One region of the Arsenicicoccus cauae genome, then DNA from elsewhere that is predicted to be linked to it. Evidence: riboswitches for the same ligand, from Rfam matches in the RefSeq annotation. Region 1 holds a riboswitch; the other holds the start of a gene.
The links. A riboswitch is a leader RNA that binds a small molecule or an ion and turns the genes downstream of it on or off. The one in region 1 is predicted to bind FMN.
Positions count from the first base shown of each region.

Region 2: another riboswitch for FMN. It lies ahead of ribD (bifunctional diaminohydroxyphosphoribosylaminopyrimidine deaminase/5-amino-6-(5-phosphoribosylamino)uracil reductase RibD); the one in region 1 lies ahead of ACF3NS_RS07680 (ABC transporter permease).

Region 1 is NZ_CP171001.1:1,628,751-1,632,952, forward strand. Features, by position in the region: gene ACF3NS_RS07670 (DUF501 domain-containing protein) at 1-468, shown strand, start outside; gene ACF3NS_RS07675 (exopolyphosphatase) at 495-1,475, shown strand; FMN riboswitch at 1,514-1,644, shown strand; gene ACF3NS_RS07680 (ABC transporter permease) at 1,772-2,551, shown strand; gene ACF3NS_RS07685 (ABC transporter substrate-binding protein) at 2,609-3,670, shown strand; gene ACF3NS_RS07690 (uracil-DNA glycosylase) at 3,791-4,202, shown strand, end outside.
Region 2 is NZ_CP171001.1:2,481,426-2,485,627, reverse strand. Features, by position in the region: gene ACF3NS_RS11600 (alpha-glucosidase) at 1-350, opposite strand, end outside; gene ACF3NS_RS11595 (HAD family hydrolase) at 386-1,003, shown strand; FMN riboswitch at 1,273-1,407, shown strand; gene ribD (bifunctional diaminohydroxyphosphoribosylaminopyrimidine deaminase/5-amino-6-(5-phosphoribosylamino)uracil reductase RibD) at 1,534-2,667, shown strand; partial or broken gene ribB (3,4-dihydroxy-2-butanone-4-phosphate synthase) at 2,667-3,272, shown strand; gene ribH (6,7-dimethyl-8-ribityllumazine synthase) at 3,313-3,804, shown strand; gene ACF3NS_RS11575 (acVLRF1 family peptidyl-tRNA hydrolase) at 3,997-4,202, opposite strand, start outside.

The DNA of each region.
Region 1 (4,202 bases):
GGGCGCGAGGCGCGCGGCGTCGTCGAGGTCGCGCACCGTTGCCCGTGCGGGCGCCCGGACGTCCTGCGCACGCGGCCGAGGCTGGCCGACGGGACGCCCTTCCCGACCACCTACTACGCCACGTGTCCTCGGCTGACCGGCGCGCTGTCGACCCTCGAGGCCCATGGCGTCATGCGCGAGATGACCGAGAGGCTGCAGGACGACGAGGCGCTGGCCGAGGCCTACCGCCGCGCGCACGAGGCCTACCTCGCGGACCGGGCCGAGCTGGGCGCGGTGCCCGAGATCGACGGGATCTCCGCTGGGGGCATGCCTACCCGCGTCAAGTGCCTCCACGTGCTCGCGGGCCACGCGCTCGCCGCCGGCCCGGGGGTCAACCCGCTCGGCGACGAGGCCGTCGAGGCCGTGGGGCAGTGGTGGGCGCCCGGACCGTGCGTCGTGCCGACCGAGGACGGCTGGGAACGCCGGTGAGCCCCGTTGCCGGGACGGCCGGCGAGGTGCGCCGCGTCGCGGCCGTGGACTGCGGCACCAACTCGATCCGGCTGCTCGTCGCGGACGTCGACCTCACCGCGCCGACCGCACCCGTCCTGCACGACGTCGTGCGCCGCATGGAGGTCGTCCGCCTCGGCGAGGGCGTCGACCGGACCGGCCGCATCTGCGAGGCCGCCCTGGCCCGCGCCCTCGGACGGTCGCGGGAGTATGCCGAGCAGTGCGCCGAGCTCGGCGTGGCGGACGTGCGCTTCGTGGCGACCTCGGCCGCCCGGGACGCCGGCAACGCCGAGGACTTCGCGGCCGGGGTGGTCGCAGCCTTCGCCGAGCACGGGCACGACGGCGTCGCTCCCGAGGTGATCAGCGGCGCCGAGGAGGCCGAGCTGTCCTTCCTCGGCGCGACCGGCGACCTCGGGGCGGCGGACGTCCCCGGCCCCTACCTCGTCGTCGATCTCGGCGGCGGGTCCACGGAGCTCGTGCGCGGCACGGCGGACGGCGTCGTCGAGGCGGCGATCTCGGCGGACATGGGGTGCGTGCGGCACGTCGAGCGCTACCTGCACCACGACCCGCCCACCGCCGAGGAGCTGGCCGTCGCCCTCGCCGAGGTGGACCGGCAGCTGGACCTGGCCGCCGCCACCGTCGAGCTCGCCGGGGTCCGCACCCTCGTCGGCGTCGCCGGCACCGTCACGACCGTGACCGCACACGCGATGGGGCTGACGGCATACGACCCCGAGGCCATCCACCTGTCGAGGCTCCCCGCCGACCAGGTCCGCGCGGCCTGTGCGGACCTGCTCCACCTCGACCGCCGCCGCCGCGCGGCGCTGCCGTTCATGCACCCGGGGCGGGTCGACGTCATCGGGGCCGGCGCGCTGATCTGGGGCCGGGTCGTCGACCGAGTGCTCGCCGCCGGTGCGGACGACCTCGTCGTGACCTCCGAGCACGACATCCTCGACGGCGTCTGCCTGCGCCTGGCGGCCGACACCGACTGACGGTGGCACCTCGCCGCCGGGCCTACACTGGGGGGACCACGTGCTCCGGGGTCGGTGCAATTCCGAGCCGGCGGTGACAGTCCGCGACCCGACCACCTCTCCGAGGTGGGCGGTTGACCTGGTGGAACTCCAGGACCGACGGTGAAAGTCCGGATGGGAGGCAGCACGCGGCGCCCTGTCTGCGCCCGCTCCGGTCCAGGGACCGGCGCGGATCCGGACCTGGCGCACGTCCGTCGACCGACGGTGACCCCGGCGCAGCCACGCAGCATCGGCACGGGAGTCGACCGGAGGTGAGGATGACCCGACACGCGAGGCACACCTGGCTGGCGCCGCTGGCGCTCGGCGCCGTCCTGCTCGCCGTCTGGGCGCTGGTCGCGGCGTTCGCCGGGCTGCCGGCCTTCCTGCTGCCCGGTCCGCTCGACGTGGCGACACGTCTGGTGGGCATGCTGGGCGGCCCCGTGGTGTGGCCCTACGTCGCGCTCACCCTCGCCGAGGCGCTCGGCGGCTGCGCGCTCGGCGCCGCTGTCGCCCTGCCCCTGGCCGTGCTGGTCCACCGGTCGCGCTGGGTCGGCGCCGCCGTGACCCCCTTCCTCGGGGCCACCCAGGCGATCCCCGCCATCGCCCTCGCCCCGCTGCTCGTGCTCTGGGTCGGCTACGGCCTGACCGCGATCATGGGCCTGTGCTCGCTGATGGTGTTCTTTCCGATCCTCATCTCCTCCGTCGTCGGCCTGACCCACGTCCCGCGCGAGGTCGTGGACGCCGCCCGCATCGACGGCGCCGGCAGCTGGGACCTGCTCCGGCACGTCGAGGCGCCCCTGGCCCTGCCCAACGTCCTCGCCGGCCTGCGCAACGGCTTCACCCTGTCCGTGACCGGGGCCGTCGTGGGCGAGATGGTCATGGGCGGCGAGGGGCTCGGCACCCTGCTCACGCTGCAGCGGGACGCGGTCGACACGGCGGGCATGGTCGCCGTCATCGTGATGCTCTGCGTGATCGCAGCCTCGGCATACACCCTGCTCCTGGTCGTCGAGCGACGCTCCACGATCGTCGCCGACGTCCGTGAGACCCCTCGCGGCTGACCGGACCTCACCCACCCGCACTCCCGCACCCCCGCATCCCCGAGAGGACCACTCCCCGTGACCATCACCCGCCGATCCCTGCTCACCGCCGTCGGACTCACCTCGGTGCTGGCGCTGGCCGCGTGCGGCGGCAGCGGCGACCCGGTGGTCCGCTCGTCCACCGCCGGTGCGCCGACCGGCACGCCCGCGAGCAGCAGCACCGGGGGAGGGAGGGCCACGGTCGGCCTCACCTACATCCCCAACATCCAGTTCGCGCCGTTCTACGTGGGGATCGAGCAGGGCTCCTTCCGGCGTCGTGGCACCGACGTCACCGTCCGCCACCACGGCGCGCAGGAGGGGCTGTTCACGGCCATCGCCTCCGGGCAGGAGGACCTGGTCATCGCGGGCGGCGACGAGATGGTCGAGGCCCGCGCCAAGGGTCTGGACCTGGTGGCCGTCGCTTCCTACTACCGGAGGTACCCCGTCGAGCTGATCGTCCCGGCCGACTCCCCGATCAAGACACCCGCCGACCTCGAGGGTCGGTCCCTCGGGGTGCCCGGGCGGTATGGCGAGAGCTGGCTCGGGGCCCTGGCGATGTTCAAGGCCGCGGGCATCACCGAGCGGGACGTGCGGGTCACCGAGATCGGATACACCAGCCAGGCCGCGCTCGCGACCCGCAAGGTGGACGCCGTCATGGGCTACGCCAACAACGACACGGTGCAGATGCGGCTCGCCGGGCTCGACGTGCGCTCGATCCCGCTCACGGCGACGGGCGAGGTGCCGCTCGTGTCCATCTCGCTCGTGACCACCCGGGACTACCTGCGCGCCAACCCGGACCGTGTCCGCGCGGTGGCCGACGGGATGCTGGACGGCATCCAGATGATGGTCTCCGACCCGGAGCAGGCCATCAAGGACTCGGCGCGGCACGTGCCCAACCTCGCCGAGGCCAAGGCCGCCGCCGCGGCCCGAGCCACCCTGGACGCGACGGTCACGGTCATGCGCACCAAGGACGGGGCGGTCAGCGGCAGGCTGGACCCGGCACAGTGGAAGGCCATGTCGACGTTCATGCGCTCGCAGGGCCTGATCCCCAAGGACGTCCCCGCGGGTGACGCGGTGGCGACGGGCTACGTCTCGCGCTGACGCGAGCCTGCTGCCGGTCCTGCTGCCGCTCATCCTCCCCGGCCGGCTCCTCGCTAGCTCTCGGACCAGGTCCACCGGATGCCGTGCACGCCCGGCGGTGCGGGATGGCATCCTGCCGGCATGGACCTGCTCCCGCACCCCGGCACCGGCGACCTGCATCCCTCGCCCGTGCCGCCGGGCACGGGCTGGCCCGGGGATCCCGCGCGGCCCCGCACCCCGCGTGCCGCAGCCGCGACGGACGTCATACGGCTGGCGGGGTCGGCCCGGTCCCTCGATCAGCTCGACGCGAGAGTGGCCGTCTGCCAGGCCTGCCCACGCCTGGTCGGGTGGCGCGAGCAGGTCGCCCGCGCCAAGCGGGCCGCGTTCGCCGACCAGCCCTACTGGGGCCGCCCGGCGCCGGGGTGGGGAGACCCGCACCCGCGCGCGCTGATCGTCGGGCTCGCCCCCGCGGCGCACGGCGCCAACCGGACCGGCCGGATCTTCACCGGGGACCGCAGCGGGGACTGGCTGTATGCCGCCCTCCACCGCGCGG
Region 2 (4,202 bases), 850 kb from region 1:
ACGAACCACGCGTGCTCGTCGCTCGTGTGGTTGACCACCAGGTCCATCACCAGCCGTATGCCGCGCTCGTGCGCCGCCGCGATGAGCTCGTCCAGGTCCGCGAGCGTCCCGAACACCGGGTCGACGTCCTGGTAGTCGCTGATGTCATAGCCGTTGTCGTCCATCGGCGATCGGTAGACGGGGCTGAGCCAGAGCACGTCGACGCCGAGGTGCTGCAGATGGTCCAGGCGACCGATGATCCCGCGCAGGTCACCGACGCCGTCGCCGTCGCTGTCCTGGAAGGACCGCGGATAGATCTGGTAGACGACGACGGACTTCCACCAGTCACGGGGCAGGTCGGTCTGCAGCATGCGTCCTCCGTCGGCCGGTGAGAGAGGATCAGCGTATGACGACCCGCACCGTCGGCTTCGACCTCGACCAGACCCTTGTGGACTCCACCGAACGCATCGTGGAGTCCTTCCGATCGGCCTTCCGCGCCATGCGGATCCCCGACGTCCAGGCCGCTGCGTTCACGCCGTGGTTCGGCTACCCGCTGGAGGAGATCCTGCAGCGCGTGGCACCCGGGACCGACCCCGCCGAGTTCGTGCCGTTCTACCGGCGCGCGTACGACGAGGAGCGGCCGGGCGAGGCGGGGCCCATGCCCGGCGCACGCGAGGCGCTGGAGTGGCTGCGCGACAACGCCTTCCGGGTCGTCGTCGTGTCCGCGAAGCACCACCCCGTCGTCGACGTGGCCCTGGTCGACGCCGGCCTGGGTGACCTCGTGGACGCGTACTACGGAGACCACTTCGGTGAGCAGAAGGCGATCCCGCTGCGCGAGGAGGACGCGGCGTTCTACGTCGGTGACCACGTGGCTGACATGCACGCCGCGTCCCTCGCCGGCGCGACCGGCATCGCCGTCGTGTCGGGAGCGCACGACACGCGGGCGCTGCGAGAGGCCGGGGCCGGCGCAGTGATCGCCTCGCTCGCCGACCTGCCGACCACGATCGGGCGGCTGCTGGACTGACCGGTCTGGACGGTCTGACCGCTCTGACCGGTCTGCCCGGTCAGTCCGACCGTCTGGACCGACTCGACCGACTGGTCAGCGCGCTCAGCTCGGCCCCCAGGAACTCCCGCGGCGACGCCGCCGGACGAGACCGGCGACAGGTCAGCGCGGTGCCAGCCCGCCATGAGGTGCTGCCCGCCGGGCGCACCGAGGACCTCCGCGGCACCGGCACCGACACCCTCGCACCTGCGGTGACCCAGGTCCTCATGGGTGCCTGTGGCAGACTTGGGGCACGTGCTCCGGGGTCGGTGCAATTCCGAGCCGGCGGTGACAGTCCGCGACCCGACCACCTCCCAGAGGTGGGCGGTTGACCTGGTGGAACTCCAGGACCGACGGTGAAAGTCCGGATGGGAGGCAGCACGAGAGGTGCCCCGCGAGGGTGCCTCGACGCAGGGCATCCTGCGGCAGGCCGTATGCCGGCGGGCCGCCGTGGTCGCCCGTCAGCGTCATCCCCCGGAGCGCGCGCACCAGCAGCGAGCGAGAGGGACGAGATGAGCGGCCAGACCGCCGCCGACGACCGGGGCGATGCGCATAGGCGTCACCACGACGACGCCGAGCGGGACCTCGTGCTGATGCGCCGAGCCGTGGCGCTGGCCGCCAACGGCCCCGCAGCCGACCCCAACCCGCGGGTGGGCTGCGTCCTGCTGGGCGGTGACGGCGAGGTGATCGGCGAGGGCTGGCACCGCGGCGCCGGCACCCCGCACGCCGAGCTCGTCGCTCTCGCCGAGGCGCGTGCGGCGGGGCACGACACGCGCGGGGGCACGGCCTACGTGTCGCTGGAGCCGTGCAACCACACCGGCAGGACCGGTCCGTGCGCCGAGGCCCTGGTCGGGGCGGGGATCCGGCGCGTCGCCTACGCCCTGCCGGACCCCAACCCCGTGGCCGTCGGGGGCGCGCAGACGCTGCGGTCGGCCGGCATCCGGTGCGACCTGGTGCCGGTCGAGGGGGCGGACGCGCTGGTCGAGGCGTTCGCGCACGCGATGACCCACGGGCGGCCCTTCGTGACCTGGAAGCTCGCCGCCACCATCGACGGCCGTTCGGCGGCGCGCGACGGCAGCAGCCAGTGGATCACCGGCCCCGCGGCCCGCGCCGACGTGCACCGGCTGCGCGCCACCGCCGGGGCGATCGTGGTCGGCACCGGCACCGTCCTCGCCGACGACCCGCGCCTGACGGTGCGCGACGCCGACGGGTCCCACCACGAGCGTCAGCCCCTGCGCGTGGTGGTGGGCCGGCGCGACATACCGCCCACCGCCCGCGTGCTCGACGACGGCGCCTCGAGCCTGCTCGTCCGCGAGCGCGACCCGCACCTGGTCCTCGCGACCCTGCACGAGCTCGACGTGCGTCACGTGTGGCTCGAGGGCGGACCCACCACGGCGGCGGCCTGGCTGCGCGCCGGTGTGGTCGACCGCGTGGTGGCGTATGTCGCACCCGCGCTGCTCGGCTCGGGCGCGGCCGCCGTGGGTGACCTCGGGGTCGCCACCATCGCGGACGCCCACCGGCTCGCGACCACCGACGTGGCCGTCCTCGACGGAGACGTCCGCATCACCCTCGAGCCCGTCGATCACCTCGACCACCGTGATCACCTCGATCACCTCGATCACCTCGATCACCCAGGAGGACAGTGATGTTCGTCGAGTCACCCATCCAGGACGCCCTGCGGGCGCTGCGCGGGGGACGTCCGGTCCTGGTCCTCGACGACGTCGACCGGGAGAACGAGGGCGACGTCGTCCTCGCCGCGCAGACCCTGACCATCGAGTGGCTGGCGTGGACGATCCGGCACACGTCCGGCTACGTCTGCGCGCCGATGCCCGACGACTGGGCCGACCGGCTCGAGCTGCCGCTCATGGTGGAGCGCAACGAGGACAGCCTGCGGACGGCCTACACCGTGACGGTCGACGCCGCGGCGGGGGTCACCACCGGCATCAGCGCCGCCGACCGCGCCGCCACCGTGCGCACGCTGGCCGACCCCGGCTCGCTGCCCACCGACCTGATCCGGCCCGGCCACGTCGTGCCGCTGCGCGCGCGTGACGGTGGCGTCCTCGCGCGACCGGGGCACACCGAGGCCGCCGTCGACCTGTGCCGGCTCGCCGGTCTGTCCCCCGTCGGTGCCATCGCCGAGCTCGTCCACGACACCGGCGAGATGATGCGGACCCCCGACGTCGTCGCCCTCGGTGCCGCGCACGACCTGCCGGTCGTCACCATCGCCGCGCTGGTCCGGCACCTGCGCCGAGCGACCTCCCCCACCCACCAGCTCGCCCAGGAGGCATGACATGGCCGGCCACGGCTCCCCCTCGCTCACCGTCGACGGCGCCGGGCTGCGCGTCGCGATCGTCGCGTCGTCCTGGCACGACACGGTCATGGACGGTCTGCTCGACGGCGCCCGCCGAGCCCTGGAGGAGGCCGGCGTCACCGACGTGGATCTCGTCCGGGTCCCGGGCTCCTTCGAGCTGCCGGTGGCCTGCGCGCGCCTGGCACCCTCGTATGACGCCCTGGTCGCCCTCGGCGTCGTGGTCCGCGGGGGCACGCCACACTTCGACTACGTGTGCAGCGCGGCGACCGATGGCCTCACGCGGGTCGCCGTGACGAGCGGCATCCCCATCGGGTTCGGGCTGCTGACCTGCGACGACGACGCCCAGGCGATCGACCGCGCGGGGCTGCCCGGGTCGCGCGAGGACAAGGGCCACGAGGCGGCGACCGCGGCCGTCGCGACCGCCTCCACGCTGCGCGAGCTCTCTCCGCGGGGTCGCCGCCCGCTCACCTAGCCGCCCCTGGCCCCGGCCCGTGACGGGGTCCCGGCGGGTGAGGCAGCAGGTCAGGCCCGCGGGGTCCCGCATCACGTGCCACGACTCGTGCCCGTCACGGCGCACCAGGAGTCGGCCGCCATGGTCATCCGGCTCGCCGGCACGTCGACGAACGCGGTCACCCAGACGATCTCGGCCAGGACGCCGCCGTCCTCAGCCGCGCCAGCCGGGGTCGCGCCCGAGCAGCGCCACGAGCTGGTCGGTGCGGTCGCGCGAGCTCGTGGACACCGGCGCGTCGAAGGTCCCCTCGACGCCCCCGCCCGAGGTCGTGCGGTTGGCGTAGGCGAGGCACTCGTCCACGGCCGCGGGCACCAGCGTGACGTCGACCCCGGCGCCGCGGGCGAGGTCCCAGGCGTGCA